4 regions of the Erwinia sp. HDF1-3R genome follow, and region 1 is predicted to be linked to each of the others. Evidence: predicted binding sites of a transcription regulator. Region 1 holds the regulator's gene; each other region holds the start of a gene.
What was found. Region 1 encodes CRP, which controls carbon source genes, mostly activating them, when cyclic AMP is high. Its sites were predicted from a motif close to ATGTGANNNNNNTCACAT; they were not measured.
Positions count from the first base shown of each region.

Region 2: a site for CRP is predicted at 1,093-1,110, ahead of AAGR22_RS16815 (nucleoside-specific channel-forming protein Tsx). Genes of this name have one in related genera too.
Region 3: a site for CRP is predicted at 986-1,003, ahead of AAGR22_RS01985 (YjcB family protein). Genes of this name have one in related genera too.
Region 4: a site for CRP is predicted at 1,514-1,531, ahead of pth (aminoacyl-tRNA hydrolase). Genes of this name have one in related genera too.

Region 1 is NZ_CP155071.1:4,417,463-4,419,666, reverse strand. Features, by position in the region: gene AAGR22_RS20160 (YccS/YhfK family putative transporter) at 1-674, opposite strand, end outside; gene crp (cAMP-activated global transcriptional regulator CRP) at 733-1,365, opposite strand; gene AAGR22_RS20150 (OsmC family protein) at 1,674-2,078, shown strand; gene AAGR22_RS20145 (phosphoribulokinase) at 2,158-2,204, opposite strand, start outside.
Region 2 is NZ_CP155071.1:3,710,753-3,712,956, forward strand. Features, by position in the region: gene AAGR22_RS16810 (hypothetical protein) at 1-926, shown strand, start outside; gene AAGR22_RS16815 (nucleoside-specific channel-forming protein Tsx) at 1,312-2,199, shown strand.
Region 3 is NZ_CP155071.1:449,666-451,869, reverse strand. Features, by position in the region: gene soxR (redox-sensitive transcriptional activator SoxR) at 1-419, opposite strand, end outside; gene soxS (superoxide response transcriptional regulator SoxS) at 545-946, shown strand; gene AAGR22_RS01985 (YjcB family protein) at 1,119-1,400, shown strand; gene AAGR22_RS01980 (ATP-grasp fold amidoligase family protein) at 1,463-2,204, opposite strand, start outside.
Region 4 is NZ_CP155071.1:2,083,207-2,085,410, forward strand. Features, by position in the region: gene AAGR22_RS09590 (SulP family inorganic anion transporter) at 1-841, shown strand, start outside; gene pth (aminoacyl-tRNA hydrolase) at 849-1,433, opposite strand; gene ychH (stress-induced protein YchH) at 1,706-1,993, shown strand; gene prs (ribose-phosphate diphosphokinase) at 2,203-2,204, opposite strand, start outside.

The DNA of each region.
Region 1 (2,204 bases):
TGATGGCTGTCGCGGTTGGCGGCCAGCATATGCATCTGCTGATAGCAGATGCCGATCAGATCGACGGCTTTTTGCTGGCGGGCCAGCAGCGGCGGCAGGGCTTTTTCAGGATCGGTCAGACGGGTGAGCAGGGTATATTTGGCTTCACAATAGTCGGCCAGCTCGCGGTATAGCAGGCTGAGGGTTTCGCGCATCGGCTGCTCTTTCCACAGCCAGAACCAGAACCAGTTGAACACCCCGTACCAGATCGTCCCCAGCACGTAGAGCAGGGGCGGCTCCCATATCGGCATGCGACCGGCCAGACTCAGGGTGAAGATGGCGGCGATAAGCGATCCGGGCAGCAGCCTGGCATGCAGTGGGCTGATTTCACCCGTGACGCCCAGCAGCATTGCCATAGCAAACAGAATCGCAGGCAGGGGAACGCTGTGCTCACCCAGGTACTGGATCAGAAAGCTACTAAAGGCAAACAGGCTTCCGCCCACGATAAGGCGTTTGAAAAAGCGCTTATGCGGCGTATCCAGACCGGCGTTATTGCAGCATGCGGGTACCAGGGAGAACAGCAGTCCCTTTTGCAGATCGCCCAACAGCCATCCAATCGCTACTGGTAAACAGAGCACCAGCGTCTGACGCAGGGCATAGTTAACCTCAGGATGATAAATCAGTCTGCGCCACATCGCTCCATACCAATAAAAAAGGCGCAACGGGAGGTTGCGCCGGGGGGATCAGAGCCGGTTAGCGCGTGCCATAAACTACGATAGTTTTACCGTGTGCGGAGATCAGATTCTGATCTTCCAGCATTTTGAGTATGCGGCCCACGGTTTCGCGCGAGCAGCCCACAATCTGACCAATTTCCTGGCGGGTGATTTTGATCTGCATCCCATCCGGGTGAGTCATTGCATCCGGCTGCTTAGCCAGATTCAGTAGCGTCTGCGCGATGCGACCCGTCACATCGAGGAAAGCTAAATTCCCCACTTTCTCAGACGTCACCTGCAGGCGACGAGCCATCTGCGAAGAGAGTCGCATCAGAATATCAGGGTTAACCTGAATAAGCTGACGGAATTTCTTATAGGATATTTCAGCCACTTCACAGGCGGTTTTCGCCCTGACCCATGCGCTACGCTCCTGACCCTCTTCAAACAGGCCAAGTTCACCGATAAAGTCGCCCTGGTTGAGGTAAGAGAGGATCATCTCTTTGCCTTCCTCATCCTTAATGAGCACCGCTACTGAACCTTTCACGATGTAGTAAAGCGTTTCCGCTTTCTCACCCTGGTGAATTAGCGTGCTTTTGGATGGATACTTATGAATATGGCAATGTGACAGGAACCATTCAAGAGTCGGGTCTGTTTGCGGTTTGCCGAGAACCATTCGCGATTATCCTCTGTTGTCATCATGCCTAAACACAGGGGCAGAGTTCCCTGTCAGGCGTTGAAATAGTGACGCGTTTCCCCTCAGGGAAATTATCCCGAACCCTGTCGCAGGCCTGGGTCGTTATGTTGTGCCGTTTCGTCATGCTTGTAGAGTACGAACGAAATTATTACAGCTTTGTTTGTAGCACAGCTTGGAACGAGTGTCTTGTGTTGTCTCGCTTCAGCATAGTGTGAAAATTGTCGCATTGCCGTTTTTGTTGCCGAAGCGTAATCTGGCGTTAACTGAATGACTTAGAGGGATTTGTTATGCAAGCACGTGTTAAATGGGTAGAAGGGCTCACCTTTTTGGGAGAATCCTCATCTGGACACCAGATTTTAATGGACGGCAATGCGGGCGATAAGGCACCCAGCCCAATGGAAATGGTGCTGATGGCGGCCGGCGGGTGTAGCGCCATCGACGTGGTGTCAATCCTGCAAAAGGGGCGCCATGACGTGGCTGACTGCGAGGTCAAACTGACTTCCGAACGCCGGGAAGAAGCACCCCGTCTGTTCACCCATATCAACCTGCACTTTATTGTCAGCGGTAAGGGCCTGGAGGAGAAAGCCGTTTCCCGCGCCGTCGACCTGTCGGCAGAAAAGTATTGCTCCGTTGCCCTGATGCTGGGCAAAGGCGTTGAAATCACCCACAGCTTTGAAGCGATCGAAATTTAACATTCCATTAGCCCCAGCCTGTGGGGCTAATGCGCAGTGGCCCAGACTGTTTTTTTCTCTGTGCTTAACGCACGGTGTCTCAGACTATCTTTTTCCCCTCAATCAGACGCCTGACCAGCGGCCCCA
Region 2 (2,204 bases), 710 kb from region 1:
AGGCCGATCCACGTCCCCAGGGACTGTCCCGGCTTCCGGGACCGGAAGTTTTATTCCCCGGTATCACGGCTGCCACTACCGTGATACAGGCACAACATGCCCGTGAAAACCCGCTGCATATGTCTCCCTCTCCAGGCTGGTCCCGACATTTATCTACAGAGGCCGTTGAAGATCTCCTGACTGAAATGAATCATAACGGGCTGGCACATGTCGCATGGGGCTCAAAACCAGTATTTTATCTTGAAGGGGCTAATGAGGGTGGCAGCTGGCCACACTTTGCTGATGCGCAGGCCAATGGTATGAAGCATGGTTTCGCCCTGATCCCTTCAGCTAATAACCGTTCTGCCTCACCAGACGATCATGAGGGATATCTGATTAATATTAGCAATGCCCTTAGAGCCATTAATGGAAATAAGCAGCTCTTTTCAGAACGGTTTAATCTGCCAGCTGCAACTGATGCTGGTCTCATTTTGCAGCATCACGTCTTTCCCATGCTGGAGCAGAAGACGCACAATGATGAACCTGAAATTACCGCCGTTCTGCTCGGCTTTGGCCACGAAAACGCCCACGCTTTTAATGACATTAACTCGGGTAATTCAGCACAAAGGCAAAGTGTGCGGCAGCAAAATCAGTCCCTGAACGATTACGTCAGCTCGCGTCTGGATGCAATGTCAGCACAAAACACCCGAGGTCTTCAGGCTCCTGCTATCCCCTCATTTATAAAATTTGACTCACCTGCCACACGCGCAAGCCTGGACAACTATATCACTGAGAGCAGCCGTATTCAGGATGCGCAAACTGACCTGATTGACCGTCATGAGGATCCCAACGTAATGGATGATAATGAAAATGATGAGGCTCTCGAAGAGGAACAGCGGATGATGGCTTCCGCGCTCATGCGCAGACTATGTCAGGAACCTGCGTGATTCCTCATTTTGCATAATTACCGCTACCCTGTCCGGCTGTCAACGGCCTTAGGCATCGCAATAAGGCAGCAAGCCACTGCCTGTCTCATGTACGCAAACGATTACTCCGTATTAAAAACCTTAAAACGGGCCTCTTCCCCCCTTTTCAACGGAATCCGCAAATTAAATGTGAACTGCATCACAATTCAAATTAACTGAAATGAAACAGAGTTTGACAAGTGTGACCAATCTCTATTTCCTAAGTCCTGGATAGCGGCACACTGCTGCAACATTCGACGCGGGTGATTTTAGCTGTGAAAACAGTCGCCCTTTCCTTCTCTGCTGACGACTTAAGAAGACCATCGCAGTGGCTGCAGAAAATGGTCATTAAGCATGTGGTAATATAATGAAATATAAAATACTGATAGCTGGCGCCTTAGCAGCGCTCTCTTATAGTGTCTCTTCAGCGGCGGAAACCACGGCGGCCGCGGCCACCACGGAAAGCCCACAGTACACTTCCGACTGGTGGCACCAGAGCGTTAACGTTGTCGGAAGCTACCACACCCGTTTCGGGCCGCAGTTCAATAACGATGTGTATCTTGAATATGAGGCCTTTGCCAAAAAAGACTGGTTTGATTTCTATGGCTATCTGGACCTGCCCAACTTCTTTGGTGTCGGCAACTCAAACGCTAACGGCATTTTTGACCACGGCACGCCGCTGTTTATGGAGATCGAACCCCGCTTCTCCATTGATAAGCTGACCAACACCGACCTGAGTTTCGGCCCGTTCAAAGAGTGGTACTTTGCTAACAACTATATCTACGATATGGGCCGTAACAGCGATAACCGTCAGAACACCTGGTACATGGGTCTGGGGACGGATATTGATACCCATTCCGATGTCGGGCTGTCGCTGAACGTGTATGCGAAATACCAGTGGGAAAACTACGGTGCCGCCAATGAAAACAGCTGGGATGGCTACCGCTTTAAGGTGAAGTACTTTGTGCCTATCACCACACTGTGGGGCGGTAACCTGAGCTACGTTGGCTTTACTAACTTTGACTGGGGTTCAGACCTGCGCGACGAGGGCGGCTCTTCACGCACCAGCAACTCAATTGCATCGAGCCATATCCTCTCTCTGGGCTACGATCACTGGCACTACTCCGTGGTGGCGCGCTATTTCCACAACGGGGGACAGTGGGCTGACGGTCAGGAGCTGAATTTTGGCAACGGGCCATTTGAAGTGAAGTCTACCGGCTGGGGATACTATCTGGTTGCCGGTTATAATTTCTGATTTTA
Region 3 (2,204 bases), 830 kb from region 1:
AGACGGTCATCAGGGTTGCGCAACGGGCAGTCGGCCATAGACAGGCAGCCGCAGCCGATGCAGCCATCCAGGTCGTCGCGCAGTCGGGTCAGCGTCGCGATACGTCGATCCAGCTCTTGCCGCCAGCGTTCGGTCAGGCCTCGCCAGTCCTTAGGCGACATCCTTTTTCCCGGTGGAAATTGCAGCAGATGCTCACCAATGGTTGCCAGAGGTATACCGATGCGCTGGGCAATTTTAACAATTGCGACCCGTCGCAGTACGTCGCGGTTATAGCGCCGCTGATTTCCCGGATTGCGAAAGCTGCTGATTAATCCTTTACTTTCATAGAAATGGAGCGCTGATACGGCGACGCCACAGCGCTGTGCCACATCGCCTGGTGTCAGTTCACGCTTGTTCGCGCCGTGGAGATTTTTTTTCATTTTGCCCTTTACCTCAAGTTAACTTGAGGAATTATACTCAGCAGCCATTGAGAAGGCGACATCGTTTCTGGCGCAATTTACCCATCCGGGGCTGACAGCGCAGCTGAACCAGGGAGAAAAGACGTATGCATGACAACATCATCCACACACTGACCGACTGGATTGAGAATAATCTCGACAAAACCCTGTCAATTGATGACGTCGCCGCTAAATCGGGCTATTCAAAATGGCATCTGCAGCGGATGTTTCGCGCCGTGACCAAACAGACGCTGGGGGGATATATTCGTGAGCGCAGGTTAACGCTGGCCGCTGAAGCGCTTCGTAAGACGCAGCGGCCGGTTTTTGATATTGCGATGCAGTATGGCTATGATTCGCAGCAGACATTTTCCCGCGTCTTCCGCCGCCAGTTTTCCCTGACGCCTACCGCTTACCGCCATAGCATGCGCCGCCAGTCGCTGACCCGTCAGACCAGCTATGCCTTTGACTGCAGTGCTGGCATGGGATATCACAGCAATAGCCTGCTTTAATGCCTAAAAATTATTCAAATTTTAAAAACGAGTGATATAATGTGACCGTCGTCACACTTATATGACCTCTGGGTCAGCTTCGACTAAGGGCTTATCCTGGCAACCCTTCGTCCAAATCGCGTGATGCCACTACCTATTGTCAGGGCAGTTATTCGCGGAGTTTGAACGAGATATGGGAACCTTAACCACAAGCCTGATATTGATGAGATGGGAACTGGTGAGTGCTGTGATGATGTTTCTGGCCAGCACATTTAACGTCAGGTGCCGCAAAAGCAGCCATAACGCAATGGCCTTTATCTTTACCGGCATCGGGATTGGCATGTCCTGCTGGTTTGTAACCGGCCTGCTGGGCATGACGCTAAGCATGAGCAATCTACAAAATTTTTGGCACGTCACTAAAGATGTCTTCATCGACGTAATGAGCCACACGCCCGCCGATTACCCCATGCCTTAACCGCCCCCGTGAGCCGCAAATTCTGAGTAACAGGCGGCTCACCGTTTACCTTAACCACATCATCAGATCTTCTTAAATACAGCAGGTAGAGGCGCGGTCTCTTCCGGGCGATGCGCCCGCGGCAGCGCGGCAGATTTACGCTCCTGGAGCCACATATCACCCATCATTTTATCCAGCCCCTGTTCCAGTCCGGTGACCATCCCCGCGCCCGGCGTGAAAGTCAGCTCGCCAAAGTAGATCTGGCCCTCACTGATGTACCAGTCAACGCGAACATAATCGAAGTCACTCGCCAGCTTCTTACTTAACTCCAGAGCCTTCTCGAGCGTCTCCCGATCGCCGCTGATATCGAGACCCGTATCGCGGATCTTGTAGAAGCAGTGGCTGAGATTGTTGACGTAAAAGTTCATAGAGAGCGGCGAGTTGCCGCTGCGGTTGTAAATCACCTGCAGCACGTACTCATAATTGCCGTCTTTTTTATTGAACATATGAAACTTGTAGTCAATAGCAGCGAACTTGCCGTCGCCCACATACTTCTCCACCAGAATCCTGGGCTTGATGTAACGATAGTGGATCTCGCGAGCTTCATGCGAAAAATCACGACTCAACCACTCTTCACAGCGTTTAATCAACAGCTGTTTCTGGATGCAGTCCGGCTCATCCAGGAAGATTTCTACCATACCGGAGCCGTGGTTCGGTTTGATAACGGTATTTTTTAATGATTTAAGTCCCAGCAGCGTAATGGGATCGGCCGTTTCATACAGCAGCGGAATGAGATACTCTTCGCCGATGGTTTTTGAAATATAG
Region 4 (2,204 bases), 2.3 Mb from region 1:
GCTAAAAGTGGTGCTGCCCTATTCGGTGATTATTGCGCTGGTGGGGTTGATTGAGTCGCTGCTGACCCTCGCGGTACTGGACGATATGGGCAGTAAAAAGGGCAACGGTAACCGGGAGTGCGTCGCACAGGGCATTGGCAATACCCTTTGCGGCTTCTTCGGCAGCTTCGCCGGCTGTGCGATGATCGGTCAGTCGATTATTAACTTTACCTCCGGCGGTCGCGGACGGATTTCCAATCTGGTTGGGGCCGTTCTGCTGATCCTGTTTGTTATCAGCCTGTCGAAATATATCGCGCTGCTGCCGGTGGCCGCGCTGGCGGGTATTATGTTTGTGGTCTGCATCAATACCTTTGAATGGACATCGCTGCGTCGCCTTAAGCGCATGCCAAAGCCGGACGCGGTGATTATGGTGGCCGTTACCCTGGTGACCATCTATACCGACCTGGCCATGGCGGTTATCTGCGGCGTGATTATCTCGGCGCTGGTGTTTGCCTGGCAGCATGCACGCATTACCATCGTAGAGCAGCGGGAAGAAGAGGGCGTGAAGACGTACCGGCTTGAAGGGCCGCTATTCTTTGGTTCGGCTGCCAGCTTTAACGAATTGTTTCACCCGGAGCAGGATTGCGAGGCGGTGGTGATTGATTTTGCCCATACGCGCGTGATGGATTCGAGCGGCGTGGAGGCGATTGATAAACTCACCAGCCGCTACGTGGAGGCGGGACGCAGCGTCCGGCTGCGTCATCTCAGCCGTGACTGCATCAGCCTACTGAAGAAAGCGGGCCCGTTCTGCAGCCATGAGCTGGATGACCCCAACTATCAGGTGGCCGCAGACAGCGACTAATATTGCATCAGGCTTTAAACGCGTGAAGGCGATTCATCGCCTTGAGCTTATCTTCCTTCAGCCAGAGCTCGGTACAGCGGGCAGCCTCATCTATCGCACTGTCGATGAGCGTCTGCTCGGCGGCCTGAGGTTTTCCCAGTACAAATCCCACCACTTTATTACGATCGCCAGGATGCCCGATGCCAATGCGCAGGCGGTGGAAGTCCTGGCTGTTCCCCAGCTTGCTGATGATATCCTTTAGACCGTTGTGCCCGCCATGGCCGCCTCCCTGTTTGAATTTTGCGATGCCGGGAAGCAGGTCCAGCTCATCGTGCGCTACCAGAATCTCTTCCGGCGCGATACGGTAAAAGGTTGCCATCGCGGCGACGGCTTTACCGCTCAGGTTCATAAAGGTGGTGGGCACCAGCAGGCGGACATCGTTGCCACTCAGGTTCAGGCGGGCGGTGTAGCCGTAGAATTTGCTCTCTTCCTTTAGGGACTGGTTGTGTCGTTCAGCCAGGAGATCAACGTACCAGGCTCCGGCGTTGTGGCGGGTTGCGGCATATTCGGCGCCGGGGTTGGCAAGGCCCACAATCAGTTTAATGCTGCTCACTTGTCTCTGTTCCTGAAGAATGCGTTATCAGGGGGCTAGTGTACCTGGCAGAACGGCAGAACTCAAAGTAACGCGCAGTGATGTGACGAAAGCCACACTAATCGCCCTGCGTGATAATAAGTTTTCTATAGTAAAACAACCCTTTAGACGTAAAGTTATGTCAAACTTTAAGCAATAAATGTGATCGGACCCGCACCAGACTGCATATCCATTAGGTAAACTTATCTTACTTTGGGGTGGATTCTGCCCCGCTTTGCTTCTGGAGGTGGATTATGAAACGTAAACATGCACATTACGCGGGTAACGCGCTGATGGTATTGGGTTTGGTGGTGATGCTGGCTGGCATTGCTTTTGCCGTACTGAACCAGCTTCCTCAGCTCCAGATGCCGCAGCTGATGATCCAAGGTTCAATTCTTAGCATTTTCATCGGCGCGCTGCTGTGGCTGGTTGGCGCGCGCATTAGCGGACGTGAAAAGATAACCGATCACTACTACTGGGTGCGCCATTATGGCGATGAGCGCTGCCGTCGCCCTTCCGGCAACCATCACGGACATCAGTAATTCTGCCCCCACAGCTTCGTTTTTATGGAACTGTCGTGATAGCTCACCGTAAAAGTGGCGCTGTAAATCACGTCCTGGCAGGAGGGCATAAAAGCCAGCGTTTGAAGGGAATTAGTATTCGCCGGTGGGAACCGGGTGGCAGGGACGATCAGCGTTTGCTGTTCAGCTAGCGCGAAAGAAGTGGGACGGGCGAACCCGTCCCACGTTTATT